2 regions of the Arthrobacter sp. NPDC080086 genome follow, and region 1 is predicted to be linked to the other one. Evidence: riboswitches for the same ligand, from Rfam matches in the RefSeq annotation. Region 1 holds a riboswitch; the other holds the start of a gene.
The links. A riboswitch is a leader RNA that binds a small molecule or an ion and turns the genes downstream of it on or off. The one in region 1 is predicted to bind glycine.
Positions count from the first base shown of each region.

Region 2: linked by a shared signal. The riboswitch ahead of gcvP (aminomethyl-transferring glycine dehydrogenase) and the one ahead of gcvT (glycine cleavage system aminomethyltransferase GcvT) in region 1 are both predicted to bind glycine.

Region 1 covers NZ_JBFBKP010000002.1:40,524-47,639, forward strand. Annotated here, with positions in the region: gene gcvP (aminomethyl-transferring glycine dehydrogenase) at 1-1,963, opposite strand, end outside; gene gcvH (glycine cleavage system protein GcvH) at 2,036-2,416, opposite strand; gene gcvT (glycine cleavage system aminomethyltransferase GcvT) at 2,458-3,585, opposite strand; glycine riboswitch at 3,712-3,842, opposite strand; glycine riboswitch at 3,856-3,953, opposite strand; gene AB0305_RS01355 (hypothetical protein) at 4,120-4,446, opposite strand; gene AB0305_RS01360 (ESPR-type extended signal peptide-containing protein) at 4,677-6,854, opposite strand; gene AB0305_RS01365 (hypothetical protein) at 6,909-7,116, shown strand, end outside.
Region 2 covers NZ_JBFBKP010000024.1:3,537-10,652, reverse strand. Annotated here, with positions in the region: gene gcvH (glycine cleavage system protein GcvH) at 1-372, opposite strand, end outside; gene gcvT (glycine cleavage system aminomethyltransferase GcvT) at 446-1,609, opposite strand; gene gcvP (aminomethyl-transferring glycine dehydrogenase) at 1,618-4,479, opposite strand; glycine riboswitch at 4,649-4,746, opposite strand; gene AB0305_RS10390 (TetR/AcrR family transcriptional regulator) at 5,188-5,727, opposite strand; gene AB0305_RS10385 (MFS transporter) at 5,795-7,116, shown strand, end outside.

The DNA.
Region 1 (7,116 bases):
TTTCCAGATCAGCCAAGTCCACGTTGCCGCGCTCATCGCACGCCACAACAACGACTTGCATGCCAGCCATCTGCGCCGATGCCGGGTTCGTGCCGTGCGCCGACGACGGAATCAGGCACACGTTGCGGTGGCCTTCGCCGCGGCTGGCGTGGTAGGCGTGGATGATCAGCAGGCCGGCATATTCGCCCTGCGAGCCGGCGTTCGGCTGCAGGCTGATCGCGGCATAGCCAGTGGCGGCGCACAGCATCTGTTCGAGCTGGTCGATCATCTCGCGGTAGCCCACGGTCTGGTCGGCGGGTGCGAACGGGTGGATGTTCGAGAACTCGGGCCACGTCACCGGCAGCATTTCTGCGGTGGCGTTGAGCTTCATCGTGCACGAACCCAGCGGGATCATCGTGCGGTCGAGCGCCAGGTCCTTGTCAGCCAGGCTGCGCAGGTAGCGCAGCATTTCGTGCTCGGAGTGGTGCGCATTGAACACCGGGTGCGTGAGGTACGCGCTTTGGCGGATGAGCGATGCCGGGTACGCATCGGCAACGCCCGCTTCGGTCTTGTCGAAGTCCGGCGCAGCCGCGTGAGCGGCGTGTGCGAAGACATCCCACAGCGCGACCACATCGGCGCGCGTGACGGTCTCATCCAGCGAGATGCCCAGGCGCGCATCGTCAATCTGCCGCAGGTTGATGCCATGCGCCTGTGCAGCGATGTGCAGGTTGGCCGTGCGCGGGCCGGTGGCGACCGTTAGCGTATCGAAGAAGGCGTCGGATTCCAGCGTGTAGCCGATCGCGCGCAGGCCGGCGGCCAGCGTGGCGGTCAGGCGGTGCACGCGCTGGGCGATGCGCTTCAGGCCTTGCGGGCCGTGGTAGACGGCGTACATCGATGCCATCACGCCCAGCAGCACCTGCGCGGTACAGATGTTCGAGGTGGCTTTCTCGCGGCGGATGTGCTGCTCGCGCGTCTGCAGCGCGAGGCGGTAGGCGGAGTTGCCTTGCGCATCCACCGTTACGCCAACGAGGCGACCGGGCATCGAGCGCTTGAATGCATCGCGCACAGCCATGTAACCGGCGTGCGGGCCGCCAAAGCCGAACGGCACGCCAAAGCGCTGCGTGTTGCCGATGACCACATCGGCACCCCATTCGCCCGGGGCCACCAGCAGCGTGAGCGCCAGCAGGTCAGCGGCTGCAACCACCAGACCGCCCGCAGCATGCACGGCATCGGTCAGCGCTTGGTATGTCGACAGATCACCCAGCAGCGCACCGTTGGCGCCGGGGTATTGCAGCAGCACGCCAAAGGCGTCGTGCTTGGCAGCGTCAGCAGCGGGGCCGGTTACCACTTGCACGCCGATCGGCTCGGCACGCGTGCGCACGACTTCCAGCGTTTGCGGCAGCACGTCGTCGGCCACGAAGAACACGGTCGACTTCGACTTGCCAATGCGTTGCAGCAGCGTCATCGCTTCCGCAGCGGCGGTGGCTTCGTCCAGCATCGACGCGTTGGCGATGTCCATCGCCGTGAGGTCGATCACCATCTGCTGGAAGTTCAGCATCGCCTCCAGGCGGCCCTGCGAGATTTCGGGCTGATACGGCGTGTAGGCCGTGTACCAAGCCGGGTTCTCAAGGATGTTGCGCAGGATCACGCCCGGCGTGTGCGTGCCGTAATAGCCCTGGCCGATCAGGCTCTTGACCACGCGGTTCTGCCCGGCGATGCCGCGCAGCTTGGCCAGCGCCGCTTCTTCAGTCAGCGGTTGCGTGAATTCGCCCAGCGGCATGCCGTCTTGGCGACGAATGGCGGGCGGGATCACGGCGTCGATCAGCGCGGCGCGGCTGTCGTAGCCGAGCGCGGCAAGCATCTGCGCTTGCTCGTCGGCCGACGGGCCGATGTGGCGATGTGCGAAGGCGTCGCGCGCCTCCAGGTCAGCCAGGGTGGGGCGTTCGGCAGCAAGCGCCGAGGAAGCGGGGTGCGGAGCGTTCATGGCAAGGGCTCGAAATTCAGGCAAAAAGCCGACACGGCGCAGGTCTGAGCGCGCATCGGCTTGGGGACCGGCTTAGCCGATCTTGGCTTCGTACTGCGCAGCCGACATCAGGGCGTTCACGTCGTCGGCGTTGGCCGGCTTGATCTTGAACAGCCACGCGTCGTAAGCACCAGCGTTGACCGACTCCGGCGCGTCGACAGCATCCTCATTCTTGGCGACGATTTCGCCCGACACCGGCGCGTAGATGTCGGAAGCCGCCTTGACCGATTCCACCACGGCAATCGCTTCGTCCCTGGCGACGGTGCGGCCAGCGTCCGGCAACTCGAGGAACACGATGTCGCCCAACGCATCTTGCGCGTAATCGGTGATGCCGATGGTCAGCGTGCCGTCGGCTTCAACGCGGATCCACTCGTCGTGTTCGGTGTACTTCAGATCGGCGGGGACGTTGCTCATGAAAGGTTTCTCCGGAAGATTGGAATGATGGGAATTCGGGTTCAGCTGACCAGCGCCTTGCCATTGCGCACGAACGGCAGTTTAACCACAGTCGCGGTCAACTTGCGGTCGCGGATCTCGACCTGCACGTCGGTGCCGATGGCGACATCCTTGGGCAAGCGCGCCAACGCGATGGAGAGCGACAGGCTCGGGCTGAAGGTGCCGCTGGTGATCTCGCCGTCACCGGCGGGGGTGATGACTTTCTGGTGGGCGCGCAGTACGCCGCCCTTGTCACGCAGGATCAGGCCGACGAACTGGTCGCGCTGGCCGCCGGCTTGCAGCGCAGCCTTGCCGATGAAGTCGCGCTCGCTTTGCAAATCGACCGTCCAGGCGAGGCCGGCGTCGAGCGGCGAGACGTGCTCATCCATGTCCTGGCCATAGAGGTTCATGCCGGCTTCCAGACGCAGCGTGTCGCGTGCGCCGAGGCCTGCCGGGCGCACGCCGGCCTGCAGCAGGCGCTCCCATACGCCGGCGATCTGCGCGGCGGGCACGACCAGCTCAAAGCCGTCTTCACCGGTGTAGCCGGTGCGCGCGACCATGATTTCGCCCACGCCGTCGACGGTGACAAAGCCCGCGTTGAATGGCTTGAGCGCCTCGCCCACGGCCTGCGTGCCGGGCAGCGCGGCATAGGTCTTGGCGCGCGCGTTCGGGCCCTGCACCGCGAGGATGCCCAGCGGCTCGGCGCCGGCGTTGTTATCGGAGCGGCGCGGGGTGATGGTCACGCCTGTGCCGGCGGCTTCGTTCTGCGCGACGATCCATTCGAGATCAGTCGGTGCGGTGCCGGCGTTCACGACCAGGCGGAACCAGTCTTCACGGAAGAAGTAGACGATCAGATCGTCGATCACGCCGCCCTTGGGGTTGAGCATGCAGCTGTAGAGCGCCTTGCCCGGGGTTTGCAGCTTGTCGACGTTGTTGGCGAGCAGCCCACGCAGGAAGTCGCGCACGCGCGCGCCGGTGAGGTCGACCACGCACATGTGCGAGACGTCGAAGATACCGGCGTCTTGCCGCACAGCATGGTGTTCTTCGATCTGGGAGCCATAGTTGACGGGCATGTCCCAGCCGCCAAAGTCGACCATGCGGGCGCCCAGCGAGCGGTGGATGGCATTGAGCGGCGTGTGTTGGAGCGTCATGGAATCTCTCGGCTTGGGCGCCGCCGGTGGCCTCGGCGTGGCGCGTTATTCGGGACCAGAAAAGCAAAAAGGCCACCTGCGCAGCCTGATGCCTCATGGTGACGCCATGAAGATGCAAGCCGCGCAGATGGCCCCTCTGTCCTTGGTACCTGAGAGATTGCGAAGCGCGGTACGCATAGCGGTGCGCGCCGGTTCGTGAGCCCCTTCGGTGGGCGCCTGCAGTGGTCGTGCAGCGCCAGCTCTCCAGAGTGCGGTCAGACGCATGTCTGGCCGATCCACCCGGTCCTGGATGCCTGAGAGTTTTCGGGTGCTACCCCTTCGGCGGCGACAGACCTGATGTGGCTGGCGCGCTCTCCCGGATGGATGCGCGGAATGTACGGAAGGGGGCTGGGATTGTCAATCAGGACAAATCGGCGGCGTTTTTTGGCGGTCACGCTGTCCAAAAAACTGGCCGCACCTCGCGCGGCGTGTCGATATCGCCCAGCCCGAGGTGCGGCCGATCGCGGGTCGTCGGAAACGCGGCTCAGTTGCCGCTCACTTGCCGATCTGGCGGCTCACCTGGTTTTCCTGCTGGTTCAGCGTGCGTTGTTCCTGCTTGGTGATGTGGCCCCCGTTCTGGGCGGCCATGTCGCGCTCTTCCTGACGGATCTGGCGATCCTCCTTGTGCAGCGCCTTGGCTTGGCTCTTGGTGATTTCGCCTTCCTTCACCTCGTTATGGATGCGCTTGTTCTGGTTGGCCAAGCGGTGGTTGACCTCGGCGCGGCGCGGGTGATCTTTCTGCCATTGCGTTTGTGCGAAGGCGCCAGTGGTGGCGGACAGGGCGACGGCAGTGACAGCCAGGACTTTGACGATGCGGTTCATGGTTTTCCTCCGGTGGGCGGCTGACCGATTCAGCCGCTGTCCTGTCTATAACGAAGCGTTCCGGCGCAAAGCTGACTGCGGTCGTGTAACAGCGCGTAAGCCGTGTAACGCCAACGGAGAAAGCGAGGGGCACAAACGATTGCGTGCGACGTGCAAGTCGGCGCGCAAACAAAAACGGACGCGCCCGTGAGGTACGCGTCCGCAAACTTCAAACAATCAACGCCGTTGGGTTACCAGCCGAAACCAGCGCCCACGCCCACGTTGTACTCCTTGCCGCCAGCGGTGGAGCCGCCGATCGTTACCGTGGCGCGCGAGCCGATCTTGCGCTGGTAGCCGATCGCCAGTGCCGTTTCACCGCGATACAGACCCGTGCCGATCGCCATGCGGTTGTCGGTCTGCAGACCGGCCGCGCTGGCCACCATGGTCGACATTGCAGCGTTCATGGCGCCCACGCGGTTGACCTTGCCGTCGATCTGGTTGACCTGGCTCTGCAAATTGCCCACGGCTTGTTGGGTGGCGTCAGCTTGCGCCTTGACGTCCTTGAACTGGCCGTAGTTGACTGCATCGGTATCGTTCACGCCGGCCTTCACATTGGTGATGATGCGTTCGTTACCGACAGAACCCACGGACACGGTGTTCTCGCGGTCTGCGACCGAGTTGGCGCCCAGGGCGACGCTGTTCGCCGCCGACGCCACCGCGTTGGCACCTGCTGCCGTCGCGTAGTTGCCGGTAGCCTGCGCCTCCTCTTTCGGGCCACGGATTTCGCCGCCGCCGCTGCCGACAAATCGGGGGTTGTCTTGGCCGCCGCCCGTCGAGCCGCCTTCCAGGCTGAAAACGCGCTTGTCCAGGTTGTCGAGTGCACCGCCGACATCATGGTACTTGTCCCCGTTTTGGAACGAATACGTTGGGCCTGTCCACACGCCGTTGTTGAAGGAAGCGCCACCGCCCAGTGCGCTGCCAACGCCATTGAGCTGGCTGAAGTTGACGGCATCGTTGGCATTCACGCCATTGGCGATGTTCGACAGCTTGACCGGCGCCGTTGCAGGAACCATGGTGCCCGTGCCGTCGTCCTTCAGGCCACCCAGCGTGACGCTGTCTTTCTTATCGCTGTCGTATGTCACGGCGTTGGCCAGCTTGCCATCATTGCCCACTAGGCCTGCGTCTTTAAGCTGCTTGAAGTTTACGGCGTCGGTGTCATCCGTACCCGCTTTCACGTTCTTGATCTGCACTGGGCCAGTGCCACCAGTCGGATTCTTGAGCGTGATAGTGTCACCGGCTGCGTCGTACTGAACAGAATTGGCGGCAGCCTTTGCAGCCTGCTCAGCCGTGCTCTTGACGTCGAACAGTTGACCACCGTTGACGGCGTCCTTGCTGTCCTTGGCCACATCGCCATTGGCGACGTTATGGATGGCGACACCCGTCGTGCTGGTGCCGCTGTCGAGTGTGACGGAGTTCAGCTTGTCGCCCGTGGTCGGGTCGGTGTCGTACTGAACAGAGTTGGCGGCAGCCTTTGCAGCCTGCTCAGCCGTGCTCTTGACGTCGAACAGTTGGCCACCGTTGACGGCGTCCTTGCTGTCCTTAACCACATCGCCGTTGGCGACGTTATGGATAGCGACACCCGTCGTGCTGGTGCCGCTGTCGAGCGTGACGGAGTTCAGCTTGTCGCCTGTGGTCGGGTCGGTGTCGTACTGAACAGAATTGGCGGCAGCCTTCGCAGCCTGCTCAGCCGTACTCTTGACGTCGAACAGTTGACCACCATTGACGGCGTCCTTGCTGTCCTTGGCCACATCGCCATTGGCGACGTTATGGATGGCGACACCCGTCGTGCTAGTGCCGCTGTCGAGTGTGACGGAGTTCAGCTTGTCCCCGGTGGTCGCGTCGGTGTCGTACTTGACGGCGATGTTGTCCAGGTTGTTGACTTTGGTGGTGTTGGTCTTGATGCGATCGTCGAGGTTACCCAATGCCCCAGGCACGGTGGAGTACGTTGTTCCACCCGTGCTGTCTGGGCCCAACGTGTAGCTCGGGGGAATGACAGCTCCATTTACGGTGCTGATGCGAGCGCCTAGGTAATTGAGAGTGCTATTGAGCTGATTGACAGTCACGGCATCGGATGACGCGACGCCATTTTCAATGCCAGTAAGGCGACGAGTATTGTTCCCTTGGTTTGTAAAGTCGACGACTGCGCCGGTGGCATTTCTACCAAAAGAGATTGGTCCATCAGCATCAGGCTGCTCAATCAAGACTTGGGCAATCGCCCCAGGTGCGGAAAGCGAAGCTGCACCCGCAATTAGTGCAGAGCCAACCGCCTTCACCGCAGTCCGCCCCTTCCCGCGCCCACGCGCAATCTCAGAAACCGCTGCCCATACGCCGGTCGCTTTGTTGAAAACGACACGATATGCCTTGTTCATTTCAATACCTCTGCAGAGATAAAAGTGGAATTCCGCGCCAATCCAAGACGATGGATGGCGACTGCAGAGTTTGTAGAAATCAATGAATCAATTTTTCAAGTTTTTGCACCAATGGCAATAAATTGTGGATTTTCTGATATCAGAATAGTCTTACAAGAAAGTCAGGGAACAACGCTGAAATATGGATCGTGGCAACATGTGTATAGCATATTAATCATGGATCACCTCAACAGTAAATCTCAAACATTGGGAAATTCTTATT
Region 2 (7,116 bases), on a different contig from region 1:
GTTCTTGGAGGCGTAGTCCTGGGCGGAGAGGAGCGGTCCGTCGGAGACGGCGGCGACCTTGAAGAGCCAGCCGGCGCCGTACGGGTCGCTGTTGATCAGGGCCGGGTCGTCGACGACGGCGGAGTTGGTCTCGGTGACCTCGCCGGTGACGGGGGCGTACAGGTCGGACACGGACTTGGTCGACTCGACCTCGCCGCAGGTCTCCCCGGCGGTGACCGTGGAGCCGACCTCGGGCAGGTCGACGTAGACGATGTCGCCGAGGGCGTCGGTCGCGACGGCGGAGATGCCGATGGAGACGACGTCGGTGCCGTCCTCCCGGGCAACCCACTCGTGCTCGTCGGAGTACTGCAGTTCAGGAGCTACTTTTGCCATGAAAAATTCCTAAGTTTAGAGGGTAAAAAGCCTAACGTGTGGGCGCACCCCTGGAGGGCGCGCCCACGGAGTGTTACTTCTGGCGCTTGTAGAACGGCAGAGCGACGACCTCGAACGGTTCGGGCTTGCCGCGCAGGTCGATGTCCAGGGCGGTGCCGGGTTCGGTGTAAGCGACGTCGACGTAGGCCATGGCCACCGGGTAGCCCAGGGTGGGTGAGGGCTGGCCGGAGGTGACTTCGCCGACGACGGCGCCGTCCTTGAGGACCGGGTAGTGGCTGCGTCCGGCGCGGCGGCCGAGGCCCTTGAGCCCGACGAGGCGGCGGCCGGTGGTGGTGCCGGCGCCCGCGTCCTTCTTGGCGGCGAGCGCGGCCTTGCCGACGAAGTCGGCCTCCTTGGAGAGGGCGACGACGGGGCCGAGGCCGGCGGCGAAGGGATCGCCCTGGAGCGAGAGTTCGTTGCCGTAGAGCGGCATGCCGGCCTCCAGCCGCAGGGAGTCACGGGAGGCGAGCCCGGCCGGAGTCAGTTCCCCCTCCTCGGCGATGGCGATCAACGCCTGCCAGAGGGCGGCGGCGTCGTCGTTGTCCACGAAGATCTCGAAGCCGTCCTCGCCGGTGTAACCGGTACGGGCGAGCAGCAGGTCCTTGCCGGCGCCGGCAACCATGAAGGGCACCTCGACGGCGGCGTAGTACTTCAGGCCGGTGACGAGTTCGTGCTGGGCGGCGGGAACCAGGCGGAGCAGGATGGCTTCGGCCTTGGGGCCCTGGACCGCGACCAGCGAGATCTCGGCGGACGCGTCCCGGACCGTGACGTCGAAGCCGCCCTCCCGGGCAGAACCGGCCCGCTCCGCCAGGGCCGCGGCGACGACCTTGGCGTTGCCGGCGTTGGGCACCACGAGGAAGGCGTCCGTACCGTCGGCCCCCGCCGGGCGGCGGTAGGTGATGAGGTCGTCGATGATGCCGCCGTCTTCGTTGCAGATCAGCGAGTACTTTGCCTTGCCGACGGCCATGGCGGAGATCTTGCCAACCAGGGCGTAGTCGAGGAAGGCCGCGGCCTCGGGGCCGGTGACCCAGACCTCGCCCATGTGGGAGAGGTCGAACAGGCCCGCGGAGGCGCGGACGGCGTGGTGTTCGGCGAGCTCGGAGCCGTACTTCAGCGGCATCTGCCAGCCGCCGAAGTCGGTGAAGGAGGCGCCGAGCTTCTTGTGCTCTTCGTACAGGGCGGTGTAGTTCTCAGTCATCGGTGGCCTCAGTTTTCGAATTCGGACAGCGGCGGGCAGGAGCAGATCAGGTTGCGGTCCCCGGCGGCGCCGTCGATCCGGCCGACCGGCGGGAAGTACTTGTCCTGCTTGAGCGTGTGGACCGGGAAGACGGCCTGCTCGCGGGAGTAGGAACGGTCCCAGTCCGTGCTGATGGTCGCGGCCGCGGTGTGCGGGGCGTTGCGCAGCGGGCTGTGCTCGACGGTGAAGTCGCCGTGGGCGACCTGGTCGATCTCGGCGCGGATCGCGATCATCGCGGTGATGAACCGGTCGATCTCGCCGAGATCCTCGGATTCGGTGGGTTCGACCATCAGGGTGCCGGCCACGGGGAACGCCAGGGTGGGGGCGTGGAAGCCGTAGTCGATCAGGCGCTTGGCGACGTCCTCGGCGGTGACGCCGGTCTTGGCGGTGAGTTCGCGCAGGTCCAGGATGCACTCGTGCGCCACCAGGCCGCCCTCGCCGGTGTAGAGCACCGGGAAGGAGTCGTTCAGGCGGGCCGCGATGTAGTTGGCCGCGAGCAGCGCCGACTTCGTGGCCTCGGTCAGGCCCTCGCCGCCCATGAGCTTCACGTAGGCCCAGGAGATGGGCAGGACGCCGGCGGAGCCGTAGCGGGAGGCGGAGATCGGGGTGTTGTCAGCGCCGTTGGCCGGATCCGCCGCGTTGCCGGGCATGAACGGTGCCAGGTGGGCCTTGGCGGCGACCGGGCCGACGCCGGGTCCGCCGCCGCCGTGCGGGATGCAGAAGGTCTTGTGCAGGTTCAGGTGCGAGACGTCCCCGCCGAACTGGCCCGGCTGGGCGAGGCCGACGAGGGCGTTGAGGTTGGCGCCGTCGATGTAGACCTGCCCGCCGGCGGCGTGGATCGCGTCGCAGACCTCGCGGACGTCGGCGTCGTACACCCCGTGCGTGGACGGGTAGGTGATCATGATGCAGGACAGGGCGTCCTTGTGCTGCTCGATCTTGGCCTGCAGGTCGGCGTGGTCGATGGTGCCGTCGGAGTCGGTGGCGACGACGATGACCTTCATGCCGGCGAGCACCGCGGAGGCGGCGTTGGTGCCGTGCGCGGAGGCCGGGATGAGGCAGACGTTGCGCTGCTCGTCGCCGCGGGAGAGGTGGTAGCCGCGGATGGCCAGCAGGCCGGCGAGCTCGCCCTGGGATCCGGCGTTCGGCTGGATGGAGACCTGGTCGTAGCCGGTGATCTCGGTCAGCTGCGCTTCGAGGTCATCGATCAGTTCGCGCCAGCCGGCGGTCTGGGATTCCGGGGCGAACGGGTGGATGGAGGCGAATTCCGGCCAGGAGATGGCTTCCATCTCGGCCGTGGCGTTCAGCTTCATGGTGCAGGAGCCCAGCGGGATCATGGTGCGGTCCAGGGCCAGGTCGCGGTCCGAGAGACGGCGGATGTAGCGCAGCAGCTGGGTCTCGGAGCGGTGGGTGTTGAAGACCGGGTGCTGGAGGTAGTCGGAGCTGCGTTCGACGGCGGAGTCCAGGGCGAAGGCAGTATCCGTGCCTGAGGCAGGGTCGGCCACGCTCGCGCCGAAGGCGGCGACGACGTCGGCGACGATCGCCGTCGTCGTGGCCTCATCGGCGGAGATGCCGACAGTATCGGCGTCGATGGAACGCAGGTTGATGCCCTTGGCGTCGGCGGCGGCGATGATCTCGGCGGCCTTCCCCGGCACCGAGACGGTGACGGTGTCGAAGAACGAGGTCTGCAGCACGTCCAGGCCGGCGGCCTTCAGCGATGCGGCGATGGTCCGGGCGTGGCCGTGGACGGTCTCGGCGATGGCCTTGAGCCCGTCGGGGCCGTGGTAGACGGCGTAGAACGAGGCGACGATGGCCAGCAGCGCCTGCGCGGTGCAGATGTTGGAGGTGGCCTTCTCGCGGCGGATGTGCTGTTCGCGGGTCTGCAGGGCCAGGCGGTAGGCGGGGATGCCGGCGGAGTCCTTGGAGACGCCTACCAGGCGGCCGGGCATGGAGCGCTCCAGGCCCTTCTGGACTGCCATGTAGGCCGCGTGCGGGCCGCCGAAGAACAGCGGTACGCCGAAGCGCTGGGCGGAGCCGACGGCGATGTCCGCGCCCTGCTCGCCGGGAGGGGTGATCAGGGTCAGGGACAGCAGGTCAGCGGCGACGGTGACGAGCGCGCCGCGTTCCTTGGCCTCGGCGATCACGGCGGAGTGGTCGAGGACGCGGCCGGAGGCGCCGGGCTGCTGCAGCACGATGCCGTTGATGGCACCCTCCGGGAGACCCTTGGACAGGTCGGCGACCTCAACCTCGAAGCCGAGGGCCTCGGCGCGGCCCTTGACGATCGCGATGGTCTGGGGCAGGCAGTCGGCGTCCATGACGGTCTTGCCGTCGCGGGCGTCCTTATTTTTGTTGGCCCGGCGCATCATCAGCACGGCCTCGGCGACGGCGGTTGCTTCGTCCAGCAGCGAGGCGTTGGCGATCGGCAGGCCCACCAGGTCCTGGACCATGGTCTGGAAGTTCAGCAGGGCCTCGAGCCGGCCCTGGGAGATCTCGGGCTGGTACGGGGTGTAGGCGGTGTACCAGGCCGGGGCTTCGAGGATGTTGCGGCGGATGACGGCCGGGGTGACGGTGTCGTAGTAGCCCTGGCCGATCATCTGCACGGCGGTCTTATTCTTGGCGGCGAGCTTGCGCAGCTCGGCCAGGACCTCCACCTCGCTCAGCGCGGCGGTCAGTGCCAGGCCGGAGTCCTGACGGATGTCCTTGGGAACGGCGGTGTCAACGAGCGCGTCAACGGTGTCGTAGCCGACGGCCTTGAGCATGGTCTCGACGTCGGCCTGGCGGCGGGCGCCGATATGCCTGTCGACGAAGGACGTGGAGGCTGAGGTAACGGTCACAAGGAACTCCATAACTAAGGCGGCGCAGGGTACGCCGCAGTGATTCGGGTTCCTCCCCGCTCTGTATTGGACCTGAGAGTTTCCGCGGGACCCTTGGCGGGGTCCCGCTTGCACCGTCGGTGAGCGCGGCATCCCGGGGGACTTGTGGCGCGCTGCTTTCCAGAGTGGCCTCGCCGCGGCGGTACATGGGCCTGAGAGATTCCTGGGGAGGATTTGCTCCTACGGCGCCTGCGTGTACTACTGGCAGGACTCTCCCGCCGCAGATCAAAGGCATATTCAGTTGCTCGTGACCATGGTCACAGCATTCATTGTCCTACGCCGGAGCCCGCCTCCGCAAACTTCATTTCTCCCCGCCCGACGCTCCCTCACTTTCGGCGCGGTTTCCCGCGACCCTCCCTCACCTCCGGCTTACATTTCCACGACGCTCCCTCAGGTTCGGAGGTTAATTCCAGAAAGCCCGCTCACCCGACTTGCGGGTGCGTCCCTCAAATGAACGCCGGACGTGAGGGAGCGTCGGCCGGAGTGACGCCGGACGTGAGGGAGCGACCGCCGGAGAAGCACCAAATCTGAGGGAGCGTCCGCTGGAGTGACGCCGGACGTGAGAGAGCATCCGCTGGAGTGCCGCCGGACGTGAGGGAGCGTCCCGTTGAGTGACGCCGGACGTGAGGGATCGTCCACTGGAGAGGTGCCGGACGTGAGGGAGCGTCCTTAGGGGCGGAGGCGGTCGACGGCGGCGAGGAGGCTCTCGACGTCGTCGTCCACCGCCAGCGGCGTGGCACCCGCACTGCGGGCCAGCATGGCGTTGAAATACAGCCCGTCCCCCATGTAGAGCACAGCCTTGGCCATTCCGGGCCCGACGTCGGCGGCGAGCAGTTCCAGCCAACTGGCCTGCACACCGGCCATGCGGCGCAGGGTCTCGGCGTGCGCCACCTCGGCGAGCCGGGTGGCCGCGACGAAGACCCGGTCCAGGGCGGTATCAGCCCAGACCGAAGACCTAATGAAGTAGGCGGCGGCGCCCTCCGGCGCCGCGGCCATGGCGGCCAGGTCCTCGGCCAGCAGCCGGTCCAGCCGTTCCAGGAGGACCGCGATCATGGCCTCCTTGTTCGGGAAGTGGTACAGCAAGCCGCCCTTGGAGACCCCGGCCCGCTTTGCCACCGCGTCGAGGGTGGCGGCCCGCTCCCCCTCGGCAATGAGCAAAGATTCGAAGGCGTCGAGGACGGCCTCGCGGGCGACGGGTTTCCTGGGCATGGCTCCCATCATGCCCGGTGGGCGCCGGATTTCTTAACTATACCGTCCAGACGGTACAGTTATTCGGATGAAGACCTTGCTTCCTGATGCCGGGCATCCCGCGACGCGCTCCCGGGCGCCGTGGCGGGACTGGCTGGCGTTGTCGCTGCTGATGTTCCCGGTCCTCCTGGTGGCGGTCGACAACACCGCACTGACCTTTGCCCTGCCCGCGATCGCCCGGGACCTGAATGCCACCGGCGTCCAGCTGCTCTGGATGGTCGATGTGTACCCGCTGGTGCTCGCAGGCCTGCTGGTTGCGATGGGCAGCCTCGGGGACCGGATCGGCCGCCGGCGGCTGCTTTTCACCGGCGCAGCCGGCTTCGCGGCAGTGTCCGCCGCGACGGCATTCGCCCCCGGCCCCGAGTGGCTGGTGGCCGGCCGTGCGGCTCTGGGGTTCTTCGGGGCCATGCTGATGCCCTCCACGCTGTCGCTGATCCGGAACATCTTCCCGGAACCGAACCGGCGTCGCCTGGCGGTGGCCATCTGGGCAGCGGGCTTCTCCGGCGGCGCGGCCCTGGGTCCGGTGCTGGGCGGCTGGCTGGTGGAGCACCTCTGGTGGGGCGCGGTATTGCTGATGGCGGTTCCCATCATCGTGCCCTTGCTGCTGCTCGGGCCCTCCTTCATCCCCGAATCCCGGGACCCGAACCCCGGGCCGGTGGATCTGCCCAGCATCGCGCTGTCCATGCTGGCCATGGCGCCGACCGTCTACGGCATCAAGATGCTGGCCGTGGAGGGTGCGGGCCCGGTGCCGCTGGCGGCCCTCGGCGCGGGGCTGGTCATGGGGTACGCCTTTGTCCGGCGGCAGCGCAGGCTTGCCGCGGGCGCAACCACCGCTCCCCTGCTGGATCTGGGCCTGTTCGGCAATCCCGTGTTCAGCACGGCCATCACGGCCAACGTCCTGGCGTTGTTCTCCTACAACGGCTTCATCCTCTTCCTTGCCCAGCACCTCCAGCTCCTGGAGGGACAGACACCGTCCGAGTCCGGGCTGGCGATGGTGCCCGCGCTGGCCGCGACCGTGACGGCCGGGCTGCTGGTGGTCCCGCTGGTGCGGAAGGTCCGGCCCGGGTTCGTCGTCGCCGGCGGCCTGCTGTTCAGCGCCGCCGGGTACGCGCTGGTGGCCTTCGGTGGCCACAGTTCCGGGCCCGCTATGCTGCTGGCGGCACTCCTGGTGCTGTGCCTGGGTGTGGGGGCGGCCGAGACCATCTCCAACGACCTGATCCTCGGCGCCGCCCCGGCCGCAAAGTCGGGCGCCGCGTCGGCGATCTCGGAGACCGGGTATGAGGTCGGGTCGCTGCTGGGCACGGCCGTGCTGGGCTCCATCCTGACCGCGTCCTACCAGCGGAATCTGGT